DNA from 4 places in the Paenibacillus apii genome. Region 2 is predicted to be linked to each of the others. Evidence: riboswitches for the same ligand, from Rfam matches in the RefSeq annotation. Region 2 holds a riboswitch; each other region holds the start of a gene.
The links. A riboswitch is a leader RNA that binds a small molecule or an ion and turns the genes downstream of it on or off. The one in region 2 is predicted to bind cyclic di-GMP.
Positions count from the first base shown of each region.

Region 1: another riboswitch for cyclic di-GMP. It lies ahead of G5B47_RS21995 (anti-repressor SinI family protein); the one in region 2 lies ahead of G5B47_RS04750 (ASCH domain-containing protein).
Region 3: another riboswitch for cyclic di-GMP. It lies ahead of G5B47_RS20990 (glycosyl hydrolase); the one in region 2 lies ahead of G5B47_RS04750 (ASCH domain-containing protein).
Region 4: another riboswitch for cyclic di-GMP. It lies ahead of G5B47_RS21410 (S-layer homology domain-containing protein); the one in region 2 lies ahead of G5B47_RS04750 (ASCH domain-containing protein).

Region 1 covers NZ_JAAKGU010000013.1:117,891-125,798, forward strand. The annotation lists gene odhB (2-oxoglutarate dehydrogenase complex dihydrolipoyllysine-residue succinyltransferase) at 1-220, opposite strand, end outside; gene G5B47_RS21990 (2-oxoglutarate dehydrogenase E1 component) at 253-3,138, opposite strand; cyclic di-GMP riboswitch class I at 3,696-3,785, shown strand; gene G5B47_RS21995 (anti-repressor SinI family protein) at 3,812-3,964, shown strand; gene G5B47_RS22000 (helix-turn-helix domain-containing protein) at 4,101-4,445, opposite strand; gene G5B47_RS22005 (aldo/keto reductase) at 4,614-5,591, opposite strand; gene G5B47_RS22010 (PadR family transcriptional regulator) at 5,682-6,251, opposite strand; gene G5B47_RS22015 (MDR family MFS transporter) at 6,257-7,777, opposite strand.
Region 2 covers NZ_JAAKGU010000001.1:930,915-938,822, reverse strand. The annotation lists gene G5B47_RS04755 (GH32 C-terminal domain-containing protein) at 1-1,463, shown strand, start outside; cyclic di-GMP riboswitch class I at 1,747-1,833, shown strand; gene G5B47_RS04750 (ASCH domain-containing protein) at 2,074-2,514, shown strand; gene G5B47_RS04745 (NucA/NucB deoxyribonuclease domain-containing protein) at 2,528-2,968, opposite strand; gene G5B47_RS04740 (hypothetical protein) at 3,109-3,624, shown strand; gene G5B47_RS04735 (YolD-like family protein) at 3,787-4,059, shown strand; gene G5B47_RS04730 (hypothetical protein) at 4,056-4,211, opposite strand; gene G5B47_RS04725 (WGxxGxxG family protein) at 4,355-4,687, shown strand; tRNA gene G5B47_RS04720 (tRNA-Leu) at 4,827-4,912, shown strand; gene G5B47_RS26145 (DUF6199 family natural product biosynthesis protein) at 5,172-5,399, shown strand; gene G5B47_RS04715 (type 2 periplasmic-binding domain-containing protein) at 5,572-6,492, shown strand; gene G5B47_RS04710 (galactokinase) at 6,638-7,908, shown strand, end outside.
Region 3 covers NZ_JAAKGU010000012.1:67,269-75,176, reverse strand. The annotation lists gene G5B47_RS21010 (glycosyltransferase family 4 protein) at 1-543, shown strand, start outside; gene G5B47_RS21005 (glycosyltransferase) at 646-1,746, shown strand; gene G5B47_RS21000 (UDP-glucose dehydrogenase family protein) at 1,751-3,091, shown strand; gene G5B47_RS20995 (sugar phosphate nucleotidyltransferase) at 3,246-4,616, shown strand; cyclic di-GMP riboswitch class I at 4,767-4,850, shown strand; gene G5B47_RS20990 (glycosyl hydrolase) at 4,863-6,626, shown strand; gene G5B47_RS20985 (glycosyl hydrolase) at 6,823-7,908, shown strand, end outside.
Region 4 covers NZ_JAAKGU010000012.1:172,459-180,366, reverse strand. The annotation lists gene aroD (type I 3-dehydroquinate dehydratase) at 1-240, shown strand, start outside; gene G5B47_RS25970 (MerR family transcriptional regulator) at 510-641, shown strand; gene G5B47_RS21410 (S-layer homology domain-containing protein) at 742-4,845, opposite strand; cyclic di-GMP riboswitch class I at 4,945-5,035, opposite strand; gene G5B47_RS21405 (MerR family transcriptional regulator) at 5,275-6,027, opposite strand; gene G5B47_RS21400 (exonuclease domain-containing protein) at 6,183-6,992, opposite strand; gene G5B47_RS21395 (CYTH domain-containing protein) at 7,136-7,636, shown strand; gene thrC (threonine synthase) at 7,764-7,908, shown strand, end outside.

The DNA of each region.
Region 1 (7,908 bases), on a different contig from region 2:
GGCCGATCACTTCGCCGACGGCGACATTCTCTCCGGCTCCCCGCAGAATTGCGGAAATGACGCCGCTCTCTTCGGCGCTGATTTCCAAATTGACTTTATCCGTTTCCAGCTCGGCCAGCACGTCTCCCTGGCCGACGGAATCTCCTTCTTTTACATGCCACTTAAAAATCGTGCCTTCGGTAATGGATTCGCCCAAATCGGGCACTTTAATTTCGGACACAGGCCGCTACCTCCCCAAAGTGTGGATTTCTGCTATCGTGACACCGTCCCGGAAGGAGACGGCACAGCCGCTTTTGCTTGCGAGTTCAAATTCAGGGCCTCCGTGACGATTCTGCGCTGCTCGAAGCTGTGGACATCCGCGTATCCGCTCGCCGGACTGGAGCGTTCCGGACGGCCGATATACCGGATGCCGGCATGGGCCGGCGCAATGGCGCGCAGCCGGGGCTCCGCGAAGCTCCAGGCGCCCATATTCTTCGGCTCTTCCTGCACCCAGACAATTTCCTGAAGGGAGCCGAAGGAGGCAAGATGGGCGGCAAGCTCACGCTCGGGGAACGGATACAGCTGTTCCAGACGCAAGATATGCAGCCAGGACCAGTCTCTGCCCTGGGACGCTTCCAGCTCGGCCTCCAGATCGATGGCAATTTTGCCGCTGCAGACCACGAGCCGTTTGACTTCGCCCGGCTTTTGTCCAAGCAGCGGTTCGGGGAACACCGCCTCGAACCGCCCGGACGCCAGCTCCATGCCGGAGGAAGCGCTGCGCGGGTTGCGGATCAGGCTCTTCGGCGTCATAATGACGAGCGGTCTGGCGTCCGCCTTGCCGCACATCGAAGCCTGACGGCGGAGCAGGTGGAAGTATTGCGCCGCGGTGGTCAGGTTGGCAACCGTCCAGTTCTCTTCGGCCGACAGCTGCAAATAGCGCTCGATTCTGCCGCTGGAATGCTCTGGCCCCTGGCCCTCATAGCCGTGGGGCAGCAGAATGGTCAAATTGCTGCGCTGCGTCCATTTGGCCCGTCCGGCGGAGATGAACTGGTCGATAATGACCTGCGCGGCATTGGCGAAGTCGCCGTACTGCGCTTCCCACAGCACGAAGGTCTCCGGCGCGAACACATTGTAGCCGTACTCGTAGCCGAGCACCGAAGCCTCCGACAGCGGGCTGTTATAGACCCCGAAGGATGCGCGGGCGTCCTCAAGCTGGTGAAGCGGGGCGAAGAGCGCTCCGCTGTCGCTGTCGTGAAGCACGAGATGCCGCTGGGAGAAGGTGCCGCGCTGCGCATCCTGGCCGCTCAGCCGGATCGGCGTCCCGTCCTGCAGGATCGTGGCAAAAGCAAGCGTTTCGGCCAGCGCCCAGTCCACCTTCTCCCCATCGTTTAGCAGGTCCTTGCGCCGCTGCAGGATGCGCTGCAGCTTCGGGTACACCTTGAACTGGTCCGGAACGGACAGAAGCTGGCGGTTAATGCTCTGCAGCCGGGTCAGCGGCACGGCGGTTGAGGCCGTCCGGCTTTCCGCGGTCTGAACGGGGACCGACGTCTTGACTTCACCGTTCTTCTGCTTGCCTTCCTTTATCCGCTCGTAGGCCTGCTGGAGCACATGCTCGGTACCGCGGCTCATCGCCGCCACCTCTTCAGGAGTTACGAGCTTCTCGCGTTCCAGCCGCTGCGCATAAATCCTGTAAACGGTAGGGTGGTTCTTCACCTTGCCGTATACGATCGGCTGGGTCATTTCCGGGTCATCCATTTCATTATGGCCGTGTCTGCGGTAGCCGACAAGATCGATGAGAAAATCTTTTTTGAACAGACTGCGGTAAGCGCTGGCCAGACGGACGGCGGCGATGCAGGCTTCCGGGTCGTCGGCGTTGACGTGGACGATCGGAATTTCATAGCCCTTGGCGAGATCGCTCGCGTAGTGCGTGGAGCGGGAATCTTCGCTCTCCGTTGTAAAGCCGATGCGGTTGTTGACGATGATATGAATCGTTCCGCCATTCTGGTACCCCTTAAGCTGGCCGATATTCAGCGTCTCTGCCACAATGCCCTCTCCGGGGAAGGCGGCGTCTCCATGCATCAGGACGGCCATGGCCTTGTTCGTGTCCAGCCCAGGCAGCCCCGGTGCGCTCCGGTCTTCCTGGGCGGCGCGGGTAAAGCCTTCCACCACCGGGTTGACGAACTCCAGATGGCTCGGATTGTTGGCGAGCGTCAGGCGGGCGCGCACGGTTTCGCCTTCATGCACCGCGCGGTCAGCACCCAGATGGTATTTGACATCTCCGGTCCAGCCGTAGTTGATGCCCATGGAGCCTTCAGACGGGAACAGCTCCTTGTTCGGAGAGTGGTGGAACTCGGAGAAAATGATTTCGTAAGGTTTGCCCAAAATATGGGCAAGCACATTCAAACGCCCCCGGTGGGCCATACCCATCAGAATATGCTCCGCACCGTCATGCGCGGCGGCCCGGACGATCTCGTCCAGCATCGGAACCAGCACGTCGGTGCCTTCCAGACTGAAACGCTTCTGGCCGACGAACGTCTTGTGCAGGAAGGTTTCGAAATGCTCGACCTCGATCAGCCGATTCAGCAGAGCTTTGCGCTCGGACGGCGTCAGCGGGGCGGGAGAGGTGGCCGATTCGGCCTGGTTGTTCAGCCAGCGGAGCTCGGATTCGTCGTGGACATGGCCGAATTCATAGGCGATCGTCTTTGTATAAGTCTGGCGCATCCGGTGATAAGCGTCCCAGCCTGTCTGCACATCCGGCGGAGCGTTCTCCCAGATAAGCGAGGCCGGCAGGGCAAGCAAATCCTCGCGCGTCAGTTCGTAAGTCTCGGGGTTCAGCCATTTGGCCATGGAATCCTGAACATGTTCCAGCGGGTCGATATCGGCCGCCAGATGGCCAAAGATGCGAATGTTCGCGATCAGCTTGGAGGCTCTCACCGCTTTCCGGAGCCAGTCAGTGTCGCCAGACAGCGAGGGTCCGGGAGCTTTGGCGGCCTCGGATGTCAGCGGTGGAGGGCCGTAGATGGTGAAAAGTTCGCGGTAGCGGGCTTCGACGGAAGACGGATCTTCAGTGAACTGCTCGTATTTTTCCTGGATGTAGCCCAGATTAGGACCGTAATACTTGCTCCAAACGGATTCGCTATAGGACTCATTGGCTGACATAAAAAACATCCTCCTAACGGATAAACTCCAGGCAGGCGCCGAAGGGCGGTCTGTACAGGAGCTGCAATGATTACGTTTACATTCTATTATAAAAATAACCGATTATAAAGGTATGGCTTCCATCCTATTGTGCTACTTTCAATATAGGTAATCAATTCAACCTTTCGTCCAATCCGTTCGAAAAAAGGCATGAGTAATCACGGCGGTCTTCCCTTGGCCGACCAGCACCTTATAGACCGCATCGGGAGAGGTGATAAACTCTAATTATCGGGCCTATATGACTAGATAAATAATTTTTTACGTTCAAAAAATATGATTAGGGGACTTGAAAAAGGGGTAGTTGTAATTTATAGTCCTTATATACTACAGACTACTAAGAAGATACATAATTGAAAGCGATTGCTATATAGGGATTATCATTTCATCCTGATTTGATCTTCCCTTCCGCGCAAATTATATGGTTTCCATCATTCGACACACTTTCGGCCAAGTCTTTTGTATAATAACCTTTGCAACCTAGTAACAATGATGATCGTAACCAGATCCTTAAACAAGGGTCCAGTAAAAGGTAAACCTGCTGAAAAGCTGGGGCACAAAGTCTCGGGTCTAAGGTGATCTTTAGAAACTACGACGGCCGGACTGCCTGGGGACAAAAATCTTAGGAGGAGATTTTTTGGATAAGTCCAACCAGGGGAAAATCGAAGAACTGCAGACGGTAGAGCTTGATATGGAATGGGTATATTTGCTTCTGAAGGCGAAGAAGCAAGGGATTCATGCGGATGAAATTCGTCGGTTCTTCAATGACAGGACGCTGAAGGCTATGTAGTGGAAAGGGTCTGACAAGATAATCAAATTCATAATGACAGAGGCCATGGCGGCGCGGCGCCATGGCCTCTTTATGTCGGTATAAGAATCTGCAAGCTGCATGTCCGCACCTTCTTATATTGCCCGCGGACAACGCATTATTGATCCTTTTGTTCAAGCCGCCATTTCTGGTAATCCAGAAACTCCTTGAACTCGCGTTTGCTTACACCTGAGGCCATGGCCTCCTGAACCAGCTTGAACCATTCGGAATCGAGCGGTTCCTCCTGCGAATCGGAAAGCTCTCCGTAGAGAAGAACGTGAACGGGTACGTCCAGAGCTTCGGCAATTTTCTCGATGAATTGGATAGAGGGGTTGGATTGGATGTTGCGTTCAACATTGCTTAAGTAGGATTTGGCCACATCGGCCTTGCCCGCCAGCTCGGATAAGGATAATCCCTTCTCCAGGCGGAGCTGCTGAATGTGCTGCCCTATGTTATCTGGCACGACTAGTTACGCCCCCCTCCTTGCTTTTTTGTACTAGTATAGCAAACGTCCGCAGACATGGCAAAACCGGCATTTTCCAGATTTGCCCGAGAAATCCGAAAGGTGCCGGCAATGCAGCTTTATGAGCGGACATATGGCCTTCCCGGCGGCGCTGCGCCGAATGAAGGGTCAGGGCAAGCGTACGCCCCGCGAACTGACATACAGGTCATACCATTCTTTGCGGGTAAGCTCCAGCTTGTCTGCGTCTTTGCAAGCCGCGATGCGCTTCGGGTTTACCGTTCCGATGACAGGCTGAATCGCGGCGGGATGCGTCATCAGCCAGGAGAGGACGACAGCCTCCGGAGTTGTCCCTTTTTCTTCCGCCAGCTTTTGAACCAGGCGAGCGGTGCTGCGGACCGCTTCCGGTTCCTCGTCTCCCAGCGGCCGTCCGCTGTATTTGCCTTGGGCAAGCGGTCCCCAGGCCTGAAGCTGGATATTCTCCAGCCTGCAATGCTCGATCGTCCCTTCGGGCAGGCCGTGGTCCTTCCAGGCTTCCTGGTTCACGCTCACGACCGAATCGATCCAGAAGATTTTCTCCAGGCTCATTTCCAGCTGATTGACGATAATCGGCTCGTCACTGTAAGCCTGAAGCAGCTTGATCTGTCCTGCGCTCATGTTGGAAACGCCGAAGTTCCGGACTTTGCCGGACTCCTTCAGCAGGCGGAGCGCTTCGCCGACCTCTTCCGGGTCCATCAGGGGATCGGGCCGGTGCAGCAGCAAAATATCGAGGTATTCGGCGCCGAGGCGCGACAGAATGCCGTCCACGCTGCTCAGGATATGGCTCTTGGAGAAATCGAACATATTGGAGCTTTCGCCCGGCTCTGCCAGCTTGATGCCGCACTTCGACTGAAGAATGATGCTTTCGCGCAGCTCAGGGCGTTCTTTAAGAACGGCGCCGAATACCTTCTCCGCTTTGCCGCGTGTATAGATATCGGCATGGTCGAACATATTGATGCCGACCGAGAGCGCCGCTTCCACAGCTTCATGTCCTTCCTTGATGTGCTCTTCGGTAACCGGCTCGCGGTCCCAGCCTCCGCCAAGGCCCATGCAGCCCAGGACCAGCCGGCTTGCGGGGATTCCGCGTTTGTTCAGCGGTAACGTTTTCAATACAATCCCTCCGACATGTGATTGATGACAACAAGGCTATTGTACAACTTTAAATGCCCAATTTCTAATCCTGGGCGGGTACCCGGCAAGCTATTGTACGTTCAGATCGAGCGGTTCCCCGACATCACCGAGCCTGTGCGCCCGTACATCGCTGTACAGGCGCTTCAACCATTTCAGTTCGGTCATGCTGTGCTCGTACTTGCCGTACATCAGATGCAGCGCCGCCCGGGAGACGGAAGGAATATGCTCCTCGTAGACCTGATAGGCAAGATTGACCTGGTGCTCGGCCTCCCGGATGCGTTCCTCAAGCAGCTTCGCGATCTTGTCCGGATCGACATGCCGGGAGAAGGCCAGGGCGATATACATCGGGTGAAATATCGCATCGTTTTTGCGGAACTGCTGCAGCAGCAGCTGTTCGAACAGCGATTTGCCCGAACCCGTAATCCTGTATATCGTTTTGTCCGGCCGGTCGATACTGCGGATAATTTCAACTTGCTCGATCTGACCGCTCTTGGCCAATTGATCAACGGCGTAATACAGGGAGCCCATCTGCAGCTTCGTAATCCGGTCCATAGCGCGGTCTCTCATCACCAGCATCATTTCATAGGGATGCATGTCCCGCTCCAGCAGCAGTCCGAGAATGGCCAGCTTCATCGACATGGGGATTACTCCTTGTCGAGGACCGGCTGCGGGGCTTTCTGGCGGTTGAACAGGCGGTCATGCGGCATCAGCAGCACGGCTCCGAGTCCAAGCGCCGCCGGAATAAGCGCCCACAGGAACGTATGCGCGATGGAGGAGGACAGCGCAGCCGAAATTTTCTCCAGCACCGGCGCTGGGATCTTCGCTCTGGCTTCAGGCGTCAGCGCGGACCGCGGATCGCCGAAGGCCGAGGACTGGGCAGCTCCCCCGAACGCACTACTCAGCTTGTCCGTAAACATATTGCGCTGGATGATACCGAAGATCGTAATACCGAGCGTCATGCCGAGCGAGCGCATGAAGGTAATGGCCGACGTGGCCGAGCCGCGCTGACGGACATCGAAATGATGGACCGAGGACATATTGAGCACCGAGAAGGAGAATCCGACGCCGAAACCGGTCAAGGCCATATAGATATTGACCAGAAGGCGGGAAATGTCCGGCGACAGGGTGCCGAGCAGGGCAACGCCGGTGACGAAGCAGACGGCAGACAGCAGCATAATATTGCGGAAGCTCGTTCGGGCCGTGAGCTGTCCGCCAATCTGGGCGCCGGCAACAGAACCGACCATCATCGGCATCAGGATGAGGCCGGAATTGGTCGCGGACCCGCCGAATACGCCCTGCACGAAGATCGGGATGTAGACGGTCGCCACGATGAAGGCCGAACCGTAAAAGAACCCGGCCAGGGCGCTTGTAGCGAACAGCCTTTTTTGAAACATGCTGAAGGTGATGACGGGTTCGGCCGCGCGGCGCTCAATCAGCAGGAAGGCGATCAGCAGAACCGCAAATCCGGAGAACAGGCCGATGATATTGACGGAGCTCCAGGCATATTCCTGACCGCCCAGCTCCAGGGCGAACATGAGGCAGATAACCGATCCGACCAGCGTAAGGGCACCGCCCCAGTCGATCCGCTGTCTGGAGTGGGTGACCGACTCCTTGTAGAACATGGCGATCATAACAAAGGCGATTACGCCAAGGGGAAGATTGATATAGAAGACCCACTGCCAGCCGACGTAGTCGGTAATGTAGGCTCCGAGAAGCGGGCCGAGCACGCTGGAGATGCCGAAGACGGCGCCGAACAGTCCGGTCATCCGGCCGCGCTTCTCCGGCGGGAAGATATCAAAGACGATGGTGAATGCGATCGGCATCACAGCGCCCCCGCCTACGCCTTGAATGGCGCGGTAAATGCTCAGCTGGGTAATGCTGCTTGCCGTACCGCACAGGGCCGAGCCGATCAGAAACAGCACTAGGCCGAGCATGAAAAAGCGTTTGCGGCCGTACATATCGGACAGCTTGCCGAATATGGGGGTGCCCGCCATAACCATGACCATATAGGCGGAGGTTACCCAGACAATCTTGTCCAGGCCGCCAAGTTCGGCGACAATGGTGCCCATGGCCGCGGCGACGATCGTGTTGTCCATGGCGGTCATCAAAATGCCAAGCAGCAGGCCGACCACGACCAGCTTCAAATTGCTTTCTTTCGAATGCATGGGTATAAACTCCTTTTTTGTAAGTTGATGAAATTAATTATATTCAAGTTTGAATAGATTTAGTGTCGCAGTCCTCCACCTCCAAGTCAACAGCGAAGGTGGGGGTTAGATACATTCGCTTTACCAAACAT
Region 2 (7,908 bases):
CCTGGAATCCGGACACGGCCCGGTTCGTGCCGGACAGCCCGGCGCCGCAATTGCTGGACGTCGGAGAGCATTTCACCGGCCCGGCGGCAGGGTTGACGCCCGATGGACGTACCGTCATCTATTCGATCGCGCAGGGACGAAGAACGGCGACAATCGATTCGGACGCCGGCTATGCCCATAATTTCGGACTTCCGCTGAACGTATATCTCCGTCCGGACGGAAAGCTGGGCGAGGAGCCGATTGCCGAGCTTCAGGCGCTGCGCGGCACGCAGCTCGTTAATATCGGCACCGACACGAGCTTTGCGGCCGCCAATACGACGCTGGCCTCGGCCGTCAACTCCGACATGTACGAGATTGAAGCGGAGATCGACCCGGGCAGCGCCAATGAGGTCGGCTTCAGTCTACGCCGCTCCCCTGGAGCGGAAGAAGAGACGATTGTTTACTACAAGCGGAACTCCAAGGAGTTCTTCGTCAACCGGACCAAATCCAGCCTCAATCCCGATTTGGAGCACTGGTATCAGGGAGGAACGGTGGATATCGGAACCGAAAACATCAAGCTTCATATCTACGTGGACCGCTCCATGGTGGAAGCTTATTTGAACGGCCTCAAGTCGCTGACCACCCGTGCCTATCCGACACGCGGAGACGCCAAGGGCGTGCGCCTGTGGGCGAATGACAACACGGATACGGTCGTTGTGAAATCGCTGAAGATCTGGGAGATGAATTCGGCGTATACTTCCGTCAACCCGACTGGAGTGTCGCTGCCTGCGAGCAAGACGATTATTCAGGGCGACAGCCAGCTGGTGCTGGCGACCGTAACGCCGGCGAATGCAACGAACAAGGATGTCATCTGGACATCGAGCAACCCGGCAGTGGTGACAGTGGTGAACGGCAACATTTCGGCGAAGTCGGTCGGCACGGCCACGATCACCGCGAAGACGCGTATCGGCGGCTTCACCGCGACGACTGCCGTAACAGTCACAGCGGAACCGGCGCATGGGGAACTCGCCAATCACGATTTTGAAGACGGATTCAACGGTTGGACGATTCTGTCCGGCGACGCCTTCACCGCCCAAGATGTGACGACGGCCAATGACTGGGGCTGGGGCGGCCCGTTCAACCAGAATGGCGCCAAGCACCTGTGGAGCGTCCAAAGCGGTAATGACAGTCAGACCGGGGCTATGCGATCTGAGCAATTCGTTCTCGGCGGCAACGGACAGATCAATTTACTGGTCGGAGGGGGCAACAATTATTATGATCTCTATGTTACGCTCGTTCGCGCCTCTGACGGTAAGGAGTTGTTCAAAGCAACCGGACTCGACCAGGAATCGTATACCCGAATATATTGGGATGCCTCGGATTATATCGGTACGGAGTGCTACATCAAGATTGTCGATAACGCCACCGGCGGCTGGGGCCATATCAACATTGATGATGTAAACGTCCCCACCGTGGCTCCCTAGTAAAGGGTCAAGAGCCCGAATGTCGAGACGGGCAGTCTGAACGGTTGTAAATTAGTATAATCCCCTCTGGCATACATTGAAAAAGAGTTCATGACAGCATGAATTCAGCACTGTAGACCGGAGGGGATTTTCAAATCTTAAGTTCTGTAATGGGGGATGTCCGGACGCAATACCCAGGTACTGTTCGTTTTCCCAAGCATGTAATAGGCATTATTACTTAAGACCGTTGTCTTCTTTATTTTGTCTATGCTAAAATATTCCTGAATACATAGTCACATAAATCGTACGATAAAGGCAAAACTGATGAAAATCAGTGACGCAAAGCTAAAGGGACTAAGTGGAGAAATCCGTATGTCAGCCAGCTCCCGAATAATCGCACCTCCCGTAGATTTATGTGAAATAAAGGAGGAGAAGCATGGGAAAGTATTGGCATTCTTTTTGGTTGGGGTTTAACGAAACTATACTTGAAGATTGTATGTGTGAGAGCGTGAGATCGAAGATCTTTAGCAAGATCGGGTATCATAGAAGTAAACTGAATGCTTAAGCAGAAGAGGCACCTATTTTAGGTGCTTTTTTCTTGAGTCAGCGAAGTAAAGAGGAGCGGTTAGTCTTGCGGTGTATCACGATATGGCAGCCTTGGGCGACTTTATTAGCGCTTGGAGAGAAAAAATTCGAAACGAGAAGCTGGGCTACACAGCACCGGGATTCCATCGCCATTCATGCCGGGAAGAAGGTGGATAAGGCCATCTGCCAGAAAGAACCGTTCCGCAGCGTACTGGCAAAACACGGATACACAGCGGATACCTTGCCGACAGGGAGCGTGGTGGCGGTATGCAGGCTGGCAGATTGTCTTGAGGTCACCGAGAATGAAAGTGGAGCGGTTAAGCTGGAAAGCCCTTCGCAATCCATCGTCATCGGCGACCTTGAAAAAGCGTTCGGATCGTTTGCATTAGGGCGCTTCGCATGGGAGCTTGCGGATGTCCGGCGGCTGCCGGAGCCGATTCCGGCAAAGGGGATGCAGGGGCTTTGGAATTGGGAAGAGACAACATGATTTTTTAGTGCGTTCATCGGATGATAAATTCTACTCTGGTCCCATCCTTCAATTTCTCCAGCTGATTGCCGACCCAGCTGCCTGCACCGCGGTTATCGGCTGGTGATATGTATGCGATGTCTGCTCCTGTTCCGCCTTCCTCGCACATGGCCATGGGCCATTCATCGCGATCATAATGTTTTTTGGTGGGAATTCCCTTCAGCGACTCCCGGCGATTTTCTTCAGCTCCTTCACGGTTGATCGTGCATATGCTGGACTCGCCTCTCTCGATCGCTTTTTCAATATGCTTTGCCGTTTCCGGATACTCGTCCGATGGAAAAATCAGCTGTACCACTTCCGTATCGGAAGAAGGAGCGTTCCTGAAATCCCACCCGTTCCTCTCCGCAAGATAAGACAGCAGCAAAAGCAGCAGAAGCAAGGCAAGAAGAGCTGTGATCCGATTTTGTTTACTCAATGTTCTACTCCTTTTCTTATGCAAATCGTAGAATTTAATTATAATTCATTTTAAGGATTTGTTTACATCGTTTTTCCCATTTTTTTTAGTTGCGTATTCCCGCAATCTTCTCTATCCTTTTAAAAGGAGGGATAGTAGAAATGAGAAAAGCCTTACTGGCAGGCGCAGCAATTGCCCTTGTGCTGCTCAGCGCCTGCGGCGGAAAAGCGCCGGTTGCACTGTCCCATGAGGATGTGCAGGAGAGCGTTCAGGAATTCTACAATGAGATTTCTTCGCTTGATCAGACCGCAAAAACATCCCTGAATGACTTCAATGAAGCGCTGGCTTCATATTCAGGAGGCAGTCTGACGGCAGACGAGCTGGAGAAGGCGATTGAGAAGTTTCAGGATACGGCCTCCGATTTGTCGGATAAGGCGGATGATGTCGAGGTTGCACCCGGACTCCCGGATAACGTGGAGAAGCTGCTGAACGAAGCCAAGGAATCTTTTCAAAAAGCCTATGAAATCAAGAAAGAAGCCTCGCAAAGCGCCGATTCACCCGACGTAACCCCCGAGCAGTTCGATCAAATGAACAAAAATGCCGATATTGTCATGCTGTACGGGATCTCCAAGCTTAATCAGGCTAAAGAATCGATCGGGCTCCTTGAACCGAAGTAAAGCGAATAGTACGGATTTAAACGTCTATACAAGGCGCGCAGCGTTAATCGGCTGTCGGCGCCTTTTTCGCTTGTTTTTCCTGGTTGATTAAAATGCCGAAAAGCGGTTATAATACAAACATACGTTCTTGTTTTTGGCTAATTTTAAAGGAGGCGACTCCCTTTGGGGAAGAAACTGGAGGGAAACCCGTTGTTTGATAACGGCCGATTGAAATTGACGGATGAACGGAAACGGGAAGAGATGGAAAGAATGCTGTCGCTGTCGCTACGTGAGCATGTTCGAGTGACTGTTGTTTGGTGCGATTCGGTTGAGGAGTTGCGGCAGAGCGGATTTGTCACCTCCATTCATGCCCATTCGCGGGAAATCAAGCTGCAATGGGCAGACGAATGGAAGTGGATCGGGTTGGACCGTATTATGGAAGTGTATCCCGGTTAGCTTTCGGGACCGCTGCTTTTTTCATATGCGATCAACGTAACCGGAGTGCCCGTCAATTGTGCGATGCGGGTTTCGGCATTTTGGATAATTTCGATGGCATCCCGCTGATCCTCCAGTGTGGCTACTTTGTAGCTGTCGCTGTGTATATCCATAGTTCATCCCACCTTTCCGCAGATTAGTGTTCCCGGCAGGCGAAAAAATCATGCGGGTTCTCACTTTTGCATAGATCGGGGTGTTAAGGGGGAAGATAACAGCGACTCACACAACAAGGAGGTACTCACCTTTGAACAAGCTGATGGCTAGCTTTGCATGCACCGCTGTTTTATCGATGAGTCTGATGGGTGTCGGGTATGCATCGGACGCATCCGCGACAGTTGGGGAGGAAAGTGTCGCGATCCATGGTACCAATGATATGTACCGCGGAGACGGCACAAACTATCCTACAGGCGTAGGGACGCTGCGTACCAACGACAATACGGTTACTCCGCTCGTGAACACAACACGCACCGGCGCTTACCGTACCACTGCTGTCAACAACAACCGGAATAACTTCTCTTGGGGTTGGCTCGGTCTGATCGGTCTGTTCGGTCTGGCGGGCATGAGAAACAGAAATCGCGAACACCGTTAATTTTGAAGCAGGACGATGGCCCGTATCGGCGAACCGCTGGTGCGGGTCATGCTTTGTGAAAAAAAAGGGATTGCGCCAAGCCCTGAACCATGATATTATATATCTTGTCGCGTTATGCGGGATATGATTTTTTACCCCTGCCGGGGTGGCGGAATTGGCAGACGCACAGGACTTAAAATCCTGCGGTAGGTGACTACCGTACCGGTTCGATCCCGGTCCTCGGCATCTGGATGAAACCTTGAGAAATCAAGGTTTTTTTATTTTTACCAAGAGTATAGAATCCTAGGTGCCTAAATGTACTGCACAGGTTTCATTATAAGAACCTATTATCCCTCCTTTGCGGTATCTGATCAGTCAGATGTCTGCGAAGGAGGTTATTGCTGTTTTAGACCGATAATCATTTACATGATCTCCCAATGGAATTAAGCTTGTTTTTAGGATTTGAAGAACTCTTTATCCAAACAACGTAAGGAGCGTGAACGGGATGCCGTACGTTTTTATATGGTTTATAACTGCGTTTTTATTGATTTGGACGGGAATCGCGGTTTTTGCGGCTATTAGGCCGTATTATTTCTGGAAGGTCACCCAAGGCTGGAAGGCGGTTAAGGAACCGCCCAGAGCGTATTTTATTTTTTCCCGGATCATTGCTGTACTATTTTCGGTGATTGGAATTTACTTGTTAACGGTTGGTTACTGGTCCCGGTTATTCTAATTGGTCAAGAAGGTTTTGTCTGATACCAGCAGGGGGAACGACTGCTTTTATCTTCTCCCTAGCTCACCATGAAAACGCATTAAATCTATGATAAAATAATAGAATGTGGAGATTTAGCTTTGGCCGCTTGCGAGATGTGGGCGGTCATGTTAGTTAAAGGAGAGAAACGGACTTGAAGGATGAAGTGAAAGAAGCTTACAGGCTCTTGGGATTGCCAGAAGATGTGACCAAAGAAGAGGTGAACCGCCGGTTCGACCTCCAGCTGAAGCGCAGGAAATCGGCAACTGGCAGCGGGACTGCCGATTCCGGGCATACCCAGACCTATGAAGACGAAATGAAGGCTTTCCGCCTGATTCTGGACGACTGGGCCAGAACTGAAATTCAGGAGGCTGAGAATAAGCGTCTGGCCAAATGGGGGAGATTCGCGGGCACGGTCGGCAGGGTGGAGGATTTTTTCAGGCTGTATAGGACCCACGTGCTGGTAACCATCGCGATTGTTGCGGTGCTGATTGCAGGGGTAGCCGGTGTACAGAATTATCTGGAGAAGAAGAGAATAGAGGCCAGCCTGCCGCCGGTTGATCTGAATATTATATTCATCGGCAACTATATGGCAGAGAATGATCTGGAGGGAAATGGACAGCCTGTGGAAGAGGCGTTATTAAAGGCGTTTCCCGAGTGGCGCCGAGTGGAGGTTACAACCTTGTATATCCCTCCATCCAATTCGGAAGGCGGGGACATGGTCTACGTTCAAAAGGCCATTGCGGAATTGACCGCAAGCACGCCTGATGTGCTGGTCCTGGATAAGGACACTCTTCCTTGGCTGGCCCAGCAAGGCGGACTTGAGCTTCTGGATGATTCTCGGCTGTCCAAATGGTTTAGCACCGGCTCTAAAGATAGTTATGTCCGGAAGGCGTTAAATGACAAGGACGGAGCCGAGCATCCCTATGGAATTGATTTTACGAATAGCAAGTTGGCGTCTTCCCTGCCTTTGAAGCATGGCGAATTGATTGCCGGAGTTTCCGCGGGCGCAGTGAATAAAGAAAAAGCTTTTCAATTCCTGGAACGGTGTGCGGCTGAGGCCGGCTCCAACTGACCGGGATAGTCATTTAATTCCATGCAAAAGTAACGTTTCTCCATGTAACTTCACCCGATTCTGAGTTATTCTTATCCTAAGTCATGTCAGGTTCAATCTTGATTCAGCCCTTAGCGGAAAAAATAACTTTAGGAGGAACGGTAACATGCCATCCATTGCAGATACGCTTCAGTTGATCCATTCGGAGTTGTTCAGAGACAGGCTGACCGAACTCTATGGGGATGGCCAAGAGGCGCTCTCCAGCCAAACCGAAAGATACAGCGCTTTAGTCAATGAGTATAGCCAAAGATTCGGCGGATCGGATGTCTATCTGTTTAGTTCCCCCGGTCGTAGTGAAATCAGCGGCAATCATACCGACCATAATTTGGGCAAAGTGATTGCGGCCAGCATCAACATGGACTGCATAGGCGTTGCTGAAAAGACCGGGGATAACAAGGTCAGCATCAGAAGCATCACTTATAATGAAGATTTTACGATCGATCTGGGCCGCAGGGCAGAGAACCCGAATGCATCCGGAACGTACACTCTCGTTGAGGGAATCCTGAATGGGTTTGAAAAAAACGGCTATTCCATCGGCGGCTTCAACGTGTGTTTGACGAGCGATGTGATTAGCGCTGCCGGAGTGAGTTCGTCGGCGTCCTTTGAAATGCTGATCTGCGCGATCCTTAATTTCTTCTATAACGGAAATCAACTGGATATCGTAGCTTGCGCCAAAATCGGACAATACGCCGAAAACACCAAGTGGGACAAGCAATCCGGCCTGCTTGACCAAATCGCCTGCGGGTACGGGGGGCTGATCTCGATAGACTTTAAGGATGCGCAGCACCCGGTAATCACAAGCTTAAATTTTGAGCCGGTGAACCAGGCCTACAAGCTTCTGATTGTGCCCACAGGCGGAAATCATGCAGATCTAAGCCAGGAGTATTCTTCAATTCCCTCGGAAATGAAAGCGGTAGCGAAGGAGCTCGGGGCCCAGGTTCTCGGCGATTTGAGCGCGGCTGATGTGCTGAGCCGTTTTCAGGAACTCCGGGAAAAGGCAGGAGACAGAGCCGTTCTGAGAGCGCTGCACTTTTTCGAGGAAAACGACCGGGTGGATAAGCAGATTAAAGCGCTGGATGAGGGCCGTCCGGACGAATTTCTCAAGCTGGTCAATGAATCCGGCAACTCGTCGTGGAAATGGCTGCAGAATGTCTATTCCAATTTAACCCCGGAAACCCAGGGCGTATCCCTGTACCTGGCCGTTACCGAACTGTTCATCAAGAAAAATGGCGCCGGGGCGTGCCGGGTTCATGGCGGCGGATTTGCCGGCGTTATTATGGCCCTGCTGCCCAAAGACCTCGTCGATTCGTATACCGAATATATGAAATCATTTGGTGTCGACCAAATTTACTCCATTCGGATGCGCAAGTATGGCGC
Region 3 (7,908 bases), on a different contig from region 2:
CTGCTGGTCGGGCGGCTGGCCGAATGGAAGGGTCAGCATATTCTGCTGGATGCGGCCAAGAAGCTTCAGGGCAACGGCCGAATCAAGTTCTGGCTGGCGGGCGACGCCCTCTTCGGCGAAGACGAATACAAGAAGAAGCTGCTTGCGACGATCGAGCGCGAGGGGCTGGACAATGTAAGTCTTCTGGGACATGTGGAGGACATTCAGGGATTGATGCAACAAGCGGATCTGCTCGTCCATACTTCAATCACACCGGAGCCGTTCGGCCAGGTGATTGTCGAAGGGATGGCGGCGGGTCTGCCGGTAATCGCGTCCAACGAGGGAGGACCGGTTGAAATCGTCGTGCCGGGTGAGACAGGACTGCTCATTCAGCCTGGAGACCCGGCCATTCTTGCGGAATCGATCAACTGGATGCTGGAGCATCCCGAAGAGCGTGAAAGAATGGCGGAAGCCGGGATCAAGCGGGTGAAGGAACATTTTGTGATCGAGAACACGGTCAAAGAGATTGTCGCCTACTATAAAGGCCTGGTGGCGGGCACCTGACGAACAAAAGGAGAGCGGATATCACCTGTGAAGCAAGCAGCCGGCTCTTAAGCAGCCGCTTCTTGACACACATAGCTCCATCAAACGTTGAGGATGATTCACATGAAAATAGCGATAGCGCATGATTACTTAATCCAAATGGGCGGAGCGGAAAGGGTGGTGGAGGTTTTTCACCATATGTATCCGGAGGCTCCGATCTTCACGACGGTTTTTAACGGAAACCGCCTGACCGAGAATCTCAAGGACGCGGATATCCGGGCCTCCTGGCTGCAAAAAATTCCGGGAGTGAAGGACAATTTTAAAGGGGTGCTGCCGCTTTATCCCATGGCTATCCGCGATCTGGACTTCAGCGGGTTCGACATCGTACTGAGTTCCAGCAGCGCGTTCATGAAGAGCATCCAGGTTCCCAAGCGCACATTTCATCTCTGCTACTGCCACACCCCGATGAGATTTGCCTGGGATTATGACACCTATATGGAACGGCAGTCGAATTCCGGTTTATTCAAAAGAGTGCTGAAGCTCTACATCCAGCAGCTCAAAATGTGGGATCAGCGGACCTCCAAAAACGTGAACCAGTTCGTTGCCAACTCATCCGTTGTCAAGAGCCGGATACGGAACTACTACCATCGGGATGCTGATGTCATCTTCCCGCCCATCAATACATCCCGGTTCAAAAGCTCGAGCTCCATCGGCGATTATTATCTGATCGTCTCCAGGCTTGTTTCCTACAAGCGGATCGATCTGGCGGTCGAAGCCTTTAACCGCAACGGTCTGAAGCTGCTCATCGTCGGCGACGGTCCCGACCGGAAGCGGCTGGAAGGAATGGCCAAGAGCAATGTAAAATTCCTCGGCCGTCTCGAAGACGATGAGGTCAACGGACTGATGTCGCAGTGCCGGGCTTATATTTTTCCCGGGGAAGAGGATTTCGGCATAACGCCGCTGGAGGCGAACGCCGCAGGAAGACCGGTTATCGCCTATCAGGCGGGCGGAGCGCTGGACACGATAGTTCCCTATGTCAACGGCGTATTTTTCAAGAAGCAGGAAGTTAACGATTTGCTTGGGGCTATTGCCGAAGTGGAATCGTATGCATGGGACGTCGGAAAAATTATGAAGCACGCGCAGAAATTCGATGAACGAACGTTTATGGTGCAGTTCAAACAGTATGTTGAACAGGCGTATGTGAACTTTCTAAAAGGAGGATGAAGATATGAATCTGGCGGTAATCGGCACCGGCTATGTCGGCCTAGTATCGGGCGTATGCTTTACACTTGGGGGTAACCATGTTATTTGCGTCGACAAGGATGAGGAGAAGATCGCCCGGCTGGGCCAGATGAAGTCGCCCATCTACGAACCGGGAATCGAAGCGCTGATCGAAATGAACCTGAAAGAGGGAAGACTGAAGTTCTCCTCCGATCTCCAGGAGTCGGTTCGCCTCTCGGATATCGTCATCCTTGCTGTCGGTACGCCATCTCTCCCGAACGGGGAAGCGGATCTGCAGTACATCGAAAGCGCGGCGGCGGACATCGGCCGGGCCATGGAAGGTTATAAGATCATCATGACGAAGTCTACCGTTCCCGTAGGAACGAACGAGAAAATCCGCCAGATTATCGCTGCCCACACCGGCTATCCGTTCGATATCGTATCGGCGCCGGAATTCCTCCGGGAAGGCTCGGCCATCCAGGATACGCTGCATCCCGACCGGGTGATCATCGGTCTCGACAACCCGGCCCTTGAGCCCGTCATGCGGGAGCTTCATCAGGGCTTCACCGAAAATATTGTTGTCACCGACATCCGCAGCGCGGAAATGATAAAGTACGCTTCGAACGCTTTTCTGGCGACCAAAATTTCGTTCATCAACGAAATCGCCAATATCTGCGAAAAGGTAGGAGCGGATGTGACCGAGGTCGCCGAGGGAATGGGCCTGGACAAACGCATCGGCTCTTCCTTCCTCCAGGCGGGAATCGGCTACGGCGGCTCCTGCTTCCCGAAAGATACGAAGGCGCTGATCCAGATCGCAGGGAACGTCGACTACGAATTCAAGCTGCTGAAATCGGTGGTCGAAGTCAATCAGGGCCAGCGGTTCATGATTCTTGCGAAGCTCCACGAGTCGATAGGCAGTCTGCAGGGCGCGACAATCGGAATCTGGGGACTGGCCTTCAAGCCGAACACCGACGATGTGCGCGAATCGCCGGCAAGGGAGATTATCGAGGCGCTCGTTAAGGAAGGCGCGCATGTGAAGGTGTACGATCCGATTGCCGCGGACAATTTCCGGAAGCAATACGATCACCCGCTGATTCACTGGTGCGCCGTGCCGGAGGAAGCGGGAACCGGCAGCGACGCGGTCTGCCTGCTCACGGATTGGGCCGTGTTCAAGGATATTGATCTGCACCTTCTGGCCGCAGGAATGCGCAAGCCGGTCCTGATCGACGGGCGCAACGTCTATTCCAAAGAACAAATCGAAGGAACCGGGCTGGAGTATTATTCGGTGGGACGCCCGCGGATGGGCGGACTCAGCGGCTTGTCTCCAAGCGTGGCAGGAGCGGTATAAGCGGTATATATCGGTATGTGACGAACCGGATCAGGGGCGGCGCGGCCGCGGGCGAAGCAGGTTAAGCCGCGGCGCCGCCGCTACCAAGAGATATCCCGTTAAAAAGCAGGCTGTTCACAGCTGTATCATGACCATTATGAGGGAGGGTATCATTATGAAACTGGTATTATTGTCTGGCGGTTCGGGAAAACGGCTGTGGCCTCTGTCCAACGACTCTCGGTCGAAACAGTTTCTGAAGGTGCTGGAAAGCCCGCTCGGTGAGCCGGAATCGATGGTTCAGCGGGTATGGCGGCAGCTGGGAGAAGCGGGACTTGCGGAATCGTCGTATTTGGCGACAGGACGCGGGCAGGTGGAGATGATCCAAAGCCAGCTGGGCGGGGATGTTAAGATCATCGTCGAGCCCGAGCGCCGCGATACGTTTCCGGCCATTGCGCTGACGGCTGTCTACCTGTATTCGGTAGAAGGCGTTCGCCCGGATGAGACCGTCGCGATCCTCCCGGTCGATCCTTATGTGGAAGGCTCCTTCTTCGGCTCGGTTTCACAGCTGGAGCAGGCGCTTGACGATACCGGCGCGAATCTGGCGCTGATCGGCGTTGTGCCGGAGCATCCCTCGGAGAAATACGGATACATCATTCCTTCGGGCGGCGCGCCGGAGAAAGAGGTAAGACCGGTTAGCGGTTTCCTGGAGAAACCGGATCGCCTGCGGGCCGAAGAACTGATCGGACAGGGCGCCTTGTGGAACTGCGGGGTGTTCGCCTTCCGGCTGGGATATCTGCTTAATATTTTACAGCAAAAAGGGCTGCCTTTGACTTACGAGGAGCTGCAGAAGCAGTATAAGCTGCTCTCTTCCATCAGCTTCGATTACGAAGTGGTTGAAAAGGAAGACAAGATCGTTGTCCAGCCGTATGACGGATTCTGGAAGGACTTGGGAACCTGGAATACGCTGACCGAGGAAATGGCGAGCAACCAACTGGGCAAGGGCGTGCTGACCGATGATTCCTCTACAAGCTGCCTTGTCAACGAGCTTGACATTCCGATCACGGTAATCGGCGCCCAGGACCTGATTATCGCCGCGAGTCCGGACGGCATCCTCGTTACTCACAAATCGGAAAGCCCGCGCATCAAAGAGGTGCTGAAGGGCACGGAGCAAAGACCGATGTACGAGGAACGCCGGTGGGGCCACTATAAGGTGATCGATTACGTCAAATACCAGGAAAGCAATGAAGTGCTGACTAAGCGGATTTTTATCGCAGAGGGAAAAAATATCAGCTACCAGTATCATCTCAAGCGCAGCGAAATCTGGACCTTCATCAGCGGGGAAGCCAGTATCATCCTCAACGAAAAATTGCATAAGGTGAAAGCCGGAGACGTTGTGCGCATACCGGAAGGAACGAAGCACAGCATTCTCGCTTTGACCGATGTGGAATTCATCGAGGTTCAAACCGGATCGGAGCTGGTGGAAGAGGATAATATCCGCATAACGCTGGATTGGAAGGATATTGAACTGCAGCAGTTTATCTCGTAATAATGCCTGAACGAGGGATAACCTACTTATTAACCATATAACAAGGTTGTTAAACGGGTCTTTTGACTCATTTATTAGAAGATTATGAAAATCAGTCTTCATCATTAATTGTACACCGTCGATATTTACGGTAGAAGGTTAAGCCTTCCAATACGACAAAGGCAAACCTATCGCGAGGTAGGGACGCAAAGCCATAGGGCCTCTCCATTTCAGAGAGGCAGCCTGGCTACCGAAAGGAAGATGAAATTGAAAGTTCACCGTACGTATCGATTGTTCTACATGCTGGTAACCCTGACTCTGCTCCTATCATTTGTTCCGTTCATGGGCGGAGGAAGCGCATCGACCGTTTCCGCGGCGGCTGTGTCCACAGCGCCGGTGACCCCCGACGCTTCACCCGAAGCGGTCAAGCTGCTGAGTTACCTGTATTCCATTTCCGGTACCCGAATCATCACCGGTCAGCACGACTATCTGGAAAGCCCGGACGAGTTCAACAACAAGCTTCAAGTTACGAGCAGCAGATATGCGGCTCTCCATGGATATGAGCTTGGCGCGATCAACGGCCAAACGGACGGCGCCGTAACATGGCTCCGGCAAAATGTGGTGAACAGCGCCATCAAATGGTATAAGTCCGGAGGCATCGTCGCGATGACGTTCCACGAGAATCTGCCGGGAACATCATACAGCTGGTCCAATGTGCAGATGTCGTTATCCCAGGCCGACTTCGACAAGTATGTTACACCCGGAACCCCGGAGTACCAAAATCTGATCACGGAGCTGGACAAGGTGGCGGTTTCGCTGAAAACCCTGCGCGATGCCGGAGTGCCCGTTCTGTGGCGGCCCTATCACGAAATGAACGGGGGCTGGTTCTGGTGGGGCAAGAAGACCAATTTCACCGACCTCTGGAATATTATGTACGACCGTTTTGTCAATGTTCATAAATTGAACAACCTGATTTGGGTGTGGAGCCCGAATGCTCCGAACAGCTGGGCCGATCCTTACGCCAATACTTATCCCGGTGCAGATAAAGTGGATATTCTGGCGGCGGACATTTACAACAAGGATTACAGACAGAGCTATTATGACGATCTGTTAAGTCTGGCCGCTGGCAAGCCGATTGCCATTGGCGAGAATGGTGAAATGCCCGACCCTACAATGCTGCCCAAATATCAGAGTAAATGGGTCTTTATGATGACCTGGGGCAAAATGCTCTATGAAAACAACACCACGACTACAATCAAGAGTTTTCTGAACAACGGTTTTACGTTAACCCGCGATGAAATTAGTACGGCTCTGGCTTCGTATACGGTGCCAATGCTGTCGGAAAGCCCGACGCCAAGTCCGTCGCCGACACCATCGCCGACACCGATACCGACGCCGAGCCCAACACCATCGCCGTCACCGAGTCCAACACCGACACCTACGCCAAGTCCGACACCGACGCCGGTACCATCGCCAAGCCCGACACCGACGCCAACACCAACATATACGCCGGACAATCAGCAGTCCGCTGCGGATTCTTCAACCGGTAGCTCATCCCTGACCGCGCCGCTGCCTTCGGCCACGCCTTCGGGGCCGCGCCATGGCCTGCTGGGCGAATATTTTTCAAACATGCAGTTAACCGGAACGCCAACGTTGGTGCGGGAAGAATCGGCCATCGATTTCAACTGGGGACTCGGAACGCCGGATTCCACCGTCGGTCCCGATAAGTTTTCCGCGCGGTGGAGCGGCAAAATCAAGCCTCTGTACACCGAGAACTATTCCTTCTACACCAGTTCGGATGACGGTATTAAATTGTGGGTCAACGGCGTTGCCGTTATTACCAGCTGGTCTACCCAATACGGTCTAGAGCGGAAGGGTAGAATCGACCTGGAAGCCGGGAAACTGTACGACATTAAAGTTGAATATTACGATAATACGGGAAGCGCCAAAGCGCGTCTGATGTGGGAAAGCAGCAGCCAGATCAAGGAAGCCGTTCCAGCAAGCGCGTTTTATCTTTCCGATTCGCTCTGATATAGCTTTTACGGCGATCCCCCCACGGGTGCTCCCGATACTTATCATCACAATATTCAGTTCATTTGAGCCTTGCGAGGCCCTGCTTAATACAGCAGGGCTTCAAAACTATAAGCCCCTCTTGGGGAAGGCCATCTTTCCGAAGCATTCGGGAGGCCGGCTTTCTCCGAAAGGATTCCAGGCTTTAGAAAGGATGATGAAATTGAACAAATCCTCCAAGTATCGGTTGTTCGCTTCAGTTTTGCCTTTGATTCTGATCATGTCCCTGCTGCCGTGGATGCAGCCGGAAACCCCGCCAAAGTCCGTAATCCGGACGCCGCCCGTACCCGTGAATCCGTCAGCCTCGGCTGAAGCAAGAGAACTGCTCGGGTACCTTGCGGGTTTAAGCGGCAACAGTCTGATATCCGGCCAGCATGATTATCTGGAAAGCCCGGACGAATTTAGTAACAAGCTCGAGAACGCGACCGGCAAGTATGCCGCGCTTCACGGTTACGAGCTTGGAGCTATTAACGGCCAGTCGCCGGACACGATCGACCGCCAGCGGAATGCCGTTGTACATAGCGCCATCAACTGGTATAGAAGCGGCGGAATCGTGGCCATGACTTTTCACGAGAACCTGCCCGGCACTGCTCCCACCTGGTCCAATGTCTCCATGAGTCTGAGCCAGAGCGAGTTCGACGCCTACGTTACTCCCGGCACGGAACAGTATAAGCGCCTGATTGCCGACCTGGATCAGACCGCAGGATATTTGAAGCAATTGCAAAGCGCTGGGGTGCCCGTTCTGTGGAGACCCTACCATGAAATGAACGGAGACTGGTTCTGGTGGGGCGGGAAAAATAATTTTTCGGCACTCTGGGGTATTATGTATGACCGTTTTGTGGGTAAACATAAATTAAATAATCTGCTCTGGGTATGGAATCCGAATGCGCCCAACGGGTATGCCGACGCCTACGATCCCTATTACCCGGGGGCGGACAAGGTCGATATTCTGGCAGCGGATATATACAATAACGATTATCAGCAGCCGTATTACGACAGTCTGCTGAAGCTTGCAGACGGCAAGCCGATCGCCATCGGCGAGAGCGGCGAGCTGCCCGATCCCCGGCTGCTGGCCAAGAGCCAGAGCAAATGGGTCTATGTGATGACCTGGGGAAAAATGCTCACCGAGAACAACAGCCAGCAAACCATCAACAGATTCATGAACGCCGACTACACGTTGTCCAAAGAAGATTTTATCCAATGGGTTGATAAAGAGGCGGTGGCTGCCGGCAACGGACTACGG
Region 4 (7,908 bases), on a different contig from region 2:
CCGAATCATCCGCTCGACGTGCTGACCCTGCTTGAAGCGACCCACATCATGAAGGAAAAATACGCCGACCGCCCGGTGATTACGATGTCCATGTCGGGAATCGGCGTGATCAGCCGTCTCGCCGGAGAAGTGTTCGGGTCCGCCCTGACGTTCGGCGCGGCGAAGAAGGCATCGGCCCCGGGCCAGATTGCGGTAAGCGAGCTTCGCCAAGTGCTGTCCTTGCTGCACCGCAGCCAATAATGAAAAGAACGAACCCGTTGACAATCACAGGCTGGACAACGGGTTCTTTTGCGAGAAATGAAAAATCCGGCGGCGCTTGACAAGGGAAGCATCGTTAATCGTTATGCCGTCAGACGGGAGAGGCCCGGACGCTTTGTCCGCCGCTTCAGCTTTCGGCCGTGAGCACTCCGCGTTCCTGAAATACGGCCTTCGCAGTCAGCATCGCATTTAGTACGCGCGGAAATCCAGTGTAAGGAATGCAGTGCAGATTCCCCTAAACAAGACGCTCAATGCTGGAAGCGCACCAGGACCGGGTGGCCCGCCAGATGGAGCGGCTTGAGGAGAACATGGGGAAAGTAAAGGACAAGATCAAGCTGTACAAGCAAATGGAGGAGGAAAGCGAGGCGGGGGGAGCGGAATAGGCGGCTCGGGCAGGGAAAGGTCATCCCGGCTGCGCAGCTGGAGGGCGCATGAAAAAAGGCACGGGGATGCCTCCCTGTGCCTTTTTTTGTCATACTCTTTTTACTTCTGTATAGACTTTAACTCGCCATTTACGAAATAATACAGCTTCCCGTTCTGATCGAAGAAGATTTCCGTTGCCTGGCCTAGCGACAATGCTTCTACCTTCTGATACGTAGCCGAATCGTATATCCCGTTTTTACCAACCAACAGCTCACCGGTAGAATTCACTGCATAGATTGGTTCCGGTAATGTGCCGATGACCTTCGAAACATCACTCAGATCAAACACCTTATTCTTCACGACCAGCTTTCCTTGACCCTCCAGCAGCAGAACAGGAGTATCCAATGGATCTCTTAAGAAATCCGGGTAACCTAGATTGGATTGGCCCAACTCCGTTAAGCTATTGCCGCTCACAGAATACGTAAATACATTGGAGCCTGCATTTCCGGCATTCCAGCCATACTGATACCAGTAAAAGATTTTGCTCTTGTCGCCGGAGAAAGCCAGTTCTCCAACTCCTTTAACCGCAGTTCCGTAGTTTACAGATGCAAAGGTTGCCGAATTAAACACGAGCAGCGTCGGCTCCCAATTGCCCATAACAACATACAGCAATCCCGATTTATGATAGATATGTCTGTCCGAGAAATCACCGGAATCCTTAACTGACGTGTATGGCAGATGTCTTACAACTTTGAGGTCAGATAGACGAACTTCCGTTACGAGCTGATTCAGATCGTCATTCACGATAAAGAGGCTGGAACCGTCTTCCGATAAAGTCAATCCAGCCGGACGATACGGAAGCTTGACCGTGTTAGACACAGTCTGTGTTTGAAGATCTACCATATACAGATTGTTGAACGCTTCATCGATGGCATAAGCTTTCTGATTGGCGGAGTCGTATGCAATGTCTACCACCCTGCCATCCAGCTGGATACCGGACACCGGAGCGGGCGGGGCCGCTTCAAATGTATTCTTTTCTACGATTTCAATTACATTCTTTCCTGCAAAAACAGATATAGTTAATAACTTATCGGTATCGTTAAACACGTATTTTGCGGTACCGTCCAAATGATATAGACCGGTTTGCTTAAAGTTGCTGTAATCATATACTTGTACTGCATTGTTCTTCGCCGTATAAAACTTGCTGCTTGGCAGATCAAAAGCGATATCGGCGTAAGCTTGTCCAAGTCCGTATACATATTTCATATCGTCGTACTTGTTGTTTGTAGCCATAAATACGCTGCCGGACCCGTTAAAGATATAAGCTCCGTCCGGAGAAATCGTAAAGTTCGTCGCCATCGAGTAATCGCCATGATACGGTGAATCATACCCGCCAGGATAGGATGCCTCAACGAATTGTCCGTTCGTTACATTATAGGCACTAAGGTCTCTCGGCGACGTATCCGTTGTAATCGTATAGAGCTTATTCCATACAGGGTGCATTTGGATATAGCTCGCTTGCCTAATACTACTGGACGCTATCTCCGCAAAGGTGTTTAAAGCATACGATTTGATCTCGGTCCACTGTCCTGAACCCGAGGCCACGTAAAGATGGCCGGAACGATCGGCAGCGATATCGTACGGGTCAATTGCAATATCGTGCGTACCCGTAAGCGTAAAGGTGGCAGCGTCCACTACCGCAATTGCTCCTTGCTGCTGCGCGATATCTGTATAGGAAGAATGCTCCGCTTTCAGCAAGGACACATAGATTTTACCATCTGCATACGTGATACTCTCCGGTGCAAGGGTAAAGGAAATTGAGTCTTTCTCGCCCGTTGCGTAATTGACGCGATACAGCTTCTTATTCAGTTTATCCGTGATATAGAGGATCGGCTCCGACGGGTGTCTGACCGTATCCGTTATCTGAAAATCCAAGCCGATGTGCGCATTATAATAGGTTGTGGCACTAGCAACGCTGCTTGGTCCCGATTCCATGCCGACTCCGGCTTTCGCCGCAGTAACCACATAATATCTTGTTGTATGCGGAAGATTCGTACCGTCAACATAAGTCGTGCCCGTTACGGTAAGAGGTTGACCGTCCTGATCCTTTAAGGGAACAAACTCGCCCGTAGGTGTTGCGCTGTAATAAATGTGGTACTGATCCGCATTTGTAACCGGATCCCATTGCAGAGCGATCGCCTTATTCGATACCGTCGATGCCGTTAGATGGGTTGGCGCCTCTAATTGATCGTTAATCGCTTTAAGCTCCCAGCCGCTCCCGTTCCAGGTTGCAAAGACCTCAAACTGATCTCCATAAACCATCGCCAAGGTATCCCCAGCAGCGAGCGGAACCGCTTGTGCCGGCATCTGGTTGTCAAGATCATGGACGGTGTAGCAGTCATTGATTTGATAAGAGATCATCTCGGTGCCGCTATAATAAACTTTAGCATACACGCTGTCGTTAACCGTAACGCTGGATAACATAACTCCTGAATAATGCTGAGACGAATTCGGATTAGTGACGTTATACGACGCCGGAGGAAGCGCTCCGCCCGGGATGCTGTAGATTCCAACGTCTTGTACCGTTTCGGCATATTCGGTCTGGTACGTGTCCTGTGTGACCGAATTTGTGACCTTCCATTTTACGGCCGAATAATCATCGTCTGCCTGATACAGGGTGTATAGCTTGTCCTGAACAATAAAAGCAGCTCTAATATCCAGTACCTTACCCGGTTCGGGGGCAGGCTGCCCTACAGGCGGCTGTCCGGGTGCCGGAGATGCGGGTGCCGGAGATGCGGGTGCCGGAGATGCGGGTGCCGGAGATGCGGGTGCCGGAGATGCGGGTGCGGGAGATACGGGCGCCGGAGATGCGGGCGCGGGAGATACAGGCCCCGGAGGATTGCCCCCTGCTCCTGGCGAAGGAACCGTCGGAACCGGGCTGCTGCTTCCTACTTCCTTCCCGCCAATTACCACGACCTTCACCGTCTCCGAGAGAATATACTCCTGTACGAGTTGCTCGAAGCTAACACCTTCCGCATTAATCTCGGCTTTAAGGATAGTTCCTTCTCCTGTGATCTTCGCGGCTGCCTGCAGAATGATCTCCTTCAATACGGCAGTATCCAGCAGCTTGATAGCGGACCCTTCTGAACCTGTGTAAGTTTCAAGCAGAGCTATGGTGGATTGATCGTAAATTTCGATCGTTACCGTCGTTTTTACTGCGACTTTTGCAAAAGTGCCCTCAAATTGCACGACATCATTGACTGACGTACTTTCAACGGAAACCGATTTAAAGGCTTCGTTTCCCTGGTCTTCTTCCAGCTTCGCTCCCGATTTGACGACAGTGCTGCTGATGCTTGTATCGCCCTTCGTAAAAAGTCTGACTCGTCCGAGATCCTTTTGAACCATCACCTGGTTCATCATAGAGTCTTGAATGACGATACTGTTCTCCCCGCCGCCGTTCACAATGGTTCTTCCTTCAACGGTTACGTGATCAAGCAGCACCTCGCCCTCGCCAATTCCCGCTGCCAGGATGAGGTCGCCTTTAATGACAGCATTCTTTAGGGTGACTCCGCCGCTGTTGATCGTTAAGTTCCCGCCAACCGTATTTTTCAGATCATAGGTTCCAGGCTGGTGTATCAATTGACCTACAGCTTGATCTAGCACCACTACAGCTTCAGCTCTTGTGATGGGTTTCTGAGGACGGAAGCTTTTATCCGGATATCCCTTCAGATAACCTTTGGAAGCAACCGCTTTTATGTATGGTTTACTCCAGGCAGACATTTGCTGTTCATCCTGAAAGGCTTCAGTATCTCTCGTTACTGTCCCCTCTTCCAGCTGCATAAGCTGGTAAATGATTTTGGCAGACTCTTCTCTCGTTATCGGTTGGTCAGGCCTGAGGGTGCCGTCTCCGAACCCCGAGATGTAGCCTGTAAATTTGGCTTTGGATACATCGTTGTAGAACCATTTTCCCTGCGGGACATCTTTAAAGGTCTGGTCAGACTTATGGGAAAAACCAAACGCTTTGTTCGCCAGCGATATGAATTCTGCCCGGGTGATGACTTTATCAGGTTGAAAGGTTCGATCGGCGTAGCCCGAGATCAATCCATTGCCTATCCATTCTTTTATTTCTTCCTCGGCCCAATGACGATTAATGTCATGTAATGAAGCTTGGCTTTCTGCATACGAGAGCCCCGAGAAAGATAAGACTTGCACTACAAAAAACATAATGATGAATGCAACTCTACCTAGTAACCTTCCCAACATACAATCTCCCTTTCATAACTTAATTAATGGCAAAACAAAAAAGCCAACCCGTGAAGAGATATAGGTAACCCGGCTGTCATACAAGGAGCGACCTTGCTTAGACCCGTGGCTTTGCGTCTCCGACTTTCGTACGGATTTGCCGTTTCTTATTCTACAGATTGACTTAAGACCAACCTACCAGGGCTTAATTACCCAGGGGTTATTATCCAATCCCACCCATCATACAACAAAAGTCCCATTTATTCGATCTAAATTTTTTGCCCTGCCTGACCGAAGAAGCACTGCCGTAAAGGGGGGACTGGTGCGACGCGGTAAATGAATATGCAGATAAAAAAGCCAGAGAAAAAAACATTTTGCCCTGGCTTAGCCTAGCGAAACTCGATAAATTCTTCAGTTTGATTTGGACGTGTAGGCGTGTACGGCGTCTCTAAGGAAGCGGGCAAGCCCCGCTCCGCGCTTGTCATAGTAGGCGGTAAAGCGTTCGTCCTCCACGTACATCTGTGCGACCCCCGCATGGGCCTCCGGGGAATAGCTGCCCCAGAAGAATGTGAGCCACTGCCGATGGAGATCGGCGGCTAGCTGCGCGGCCTCACCGGCGGGATCGCCGGTCTTCATGCCTTCAGCCAACGAAGCGAACATGTCCTCTTCCATTTTTTGAACGGCCGCATACTGCTCCTCGGTCATGTTCATCAGCTGTTTATTGGACCGGTCGACGGCTTCGTCGCCGTATTTCCCGCGCGCTTCCGTGCCGTAGGCCTGCTCGTTGTCTTCGATCATTTTTTGTTTAAAGCCTTCAAATTTCTCGGTGTCGCTCATTGTAATCCTTCCTTCCCTTTCGGCCAGCGTTATCTCCACATTCGAGATCAGCCGGTCGAGTTGTTCTCTTTTGGCGAGCAGCCTGCCATGATGCGTCCTCAGCGCTTTCGTCCCGTCGAACGAGGGCGAGGTTACGATAGCCTTAATGTTCTCCAGACTTAGACCCAGCTCGCGGTAAAATAAAATCTGCTGCAGCAGATCGACCTCGGGCCGGCCATAGATGCGGTAACCGGAGGAGTTGATCCGTGACGGTTTCAAAATCCCGAATTCATCGTAATAACGCAGCGTGCGCGCGCTGATCCCCGCAAGCTTCGCGAGTTTTTGCACTGTGTATTCCGTGATGGCACCTCCTCACAAGCTCAATGTACACCTTTACGCAGCGTCAATGTCAAACCTTTTTTCAGTATAAAAAAAGCACCGATTGGTGCTCTTTTGAGGGTGCAGAAGCAAGGGCTCTGCCGAAAAGGAAGGGCGGCTATTCTTTAGCTTTGACTCAGCCGGTTGGCCGGGGAAGGGGAAGGAGAGATTGCGGGACGGGAGGTGGCTTTCTCAAGCTCCGCGGCAAAGAAACGCTGAAGCTCCTCGGCCTTGCGCGGGTCGTCCAGCGGAGTTTTACCTGTAAAATAATGCTCCACGACAAGCTCCCAGGTGGGGATGATCTTTTGCGCCAGAATTGCTTTGATCGCGATCTTGACCATCTTGCGCTCCCGGGCGTTGGAGAAGGTGTCTTTGTAGTATTTCACCTGATCCAGATCCAGCTCGCTGTAAATCCCGCGGAAAATATCTGCCGTCATGCGAGCGTCGCCCAGCGCCCGGTGCGCGGAGCCGGCGGATTCCAGGCCCAGAAGCTCCATGGCGCTTTCCACGCTGATATCGTTCTTCAGGCCGCGGGCGCGCAGGAGACCTTTGAGCAGATCGTAGTACGGCGTCTTCAGCCAGTAGGTGTCGTCCAGCTTATGCATGCGGGTGTCCTGGATAATGCGCTTCATATCTTCACCGCCCCAGGTTAGCAGCAGCACGCCATCCGGACTTTGGTCGAGCCAGCGCAGGAAGGCGGAGATTACTTTGGGAAAGCGGGGGGCGATATCGATTTCTTCCTGCGGAATCCCCGTTTTTTTCTTAATGAAAGAGTTCAGCGTAGCGAAATACACGGGTTTGATCAGCGAAGTGAACTCGTCGACAGGACGAAGGGAAGCATCAAGCCGCACGGCCCCGATCTCGATAACCTCCATCGGATGCTCGCTGGCAAACTTACGGCCGTTGAATTCAATGTCCAGTATGATATAATCCACAAAAGTTGCCTCCGTATATGTTGGACTGGCGCGATTTTGACGCACCGATTCTTCTATTTTAGCAAATTGTTCCCGGATTGACTTCCTTTGAGCCCCATTTTACAATTTATTAACCTGACCACGTGAAAAGGAGAGAAATAGTGATGGCAATGGAAATCGAGCGCAAGTTCCTGCTTCCAGAGTTTCCGCAGCAGCTCGTTCAGGAGGGGAAGCTGACTGTTCACAGCCGGCAGCGCATTGAGCAGACCTATTTGGCGATTGACGGGCCGCAGGAGCTGCGCGTGCGCAAAATCGAAGATCTCGCTTCCGGCGAGGTGCATTACACGCATACCTTCAAGAACGGGCTGGGCATCAGCCGGGAGGAAATCGAATACGAAATCTCGCAGGGCCTGTACGAGCAGATGATTCGGGCCGTCCGGGCGGTGCCGCTGATCAAGGAACGGATTACCGGCGAATGGAACGGCATAACGCTGGAAATCGATGTCTACCATCAACTGAAGCTGACGGTTGTCGAAGTCGAATTTCACTCCCTGGAGGAGGCTCAGAGCTTCGAAGCGCCGGATTGGTTCGGGCAGGACGTCAGCGAAGAGAAGCAGTACAGCAACAAGACTGTCTGGAAAGAGCTTCAGAAAACGGACCTGTAAAGGCGGCGAAACGTTAAAAAGCGCAAAACAGGCGAAATCGTGTAATATTCACCGGACTTTAACACATAAACGTGTTAATATATAAGGTAAATTCGAAAGCGCGAAATTCAGGGGGCTGAGTAGAAAAATGCAATATATTAGCACTAGAGGCAAGGTCGAACCGAAAGGTTTTATCGATACGGTCTTGATGGGCCTGGCCGATGACGGCGGATTGATGATTCCGGACGTGATTCCTTCCGTGTCCGCACAGACACTGGAGGAGTGGCGCTCCT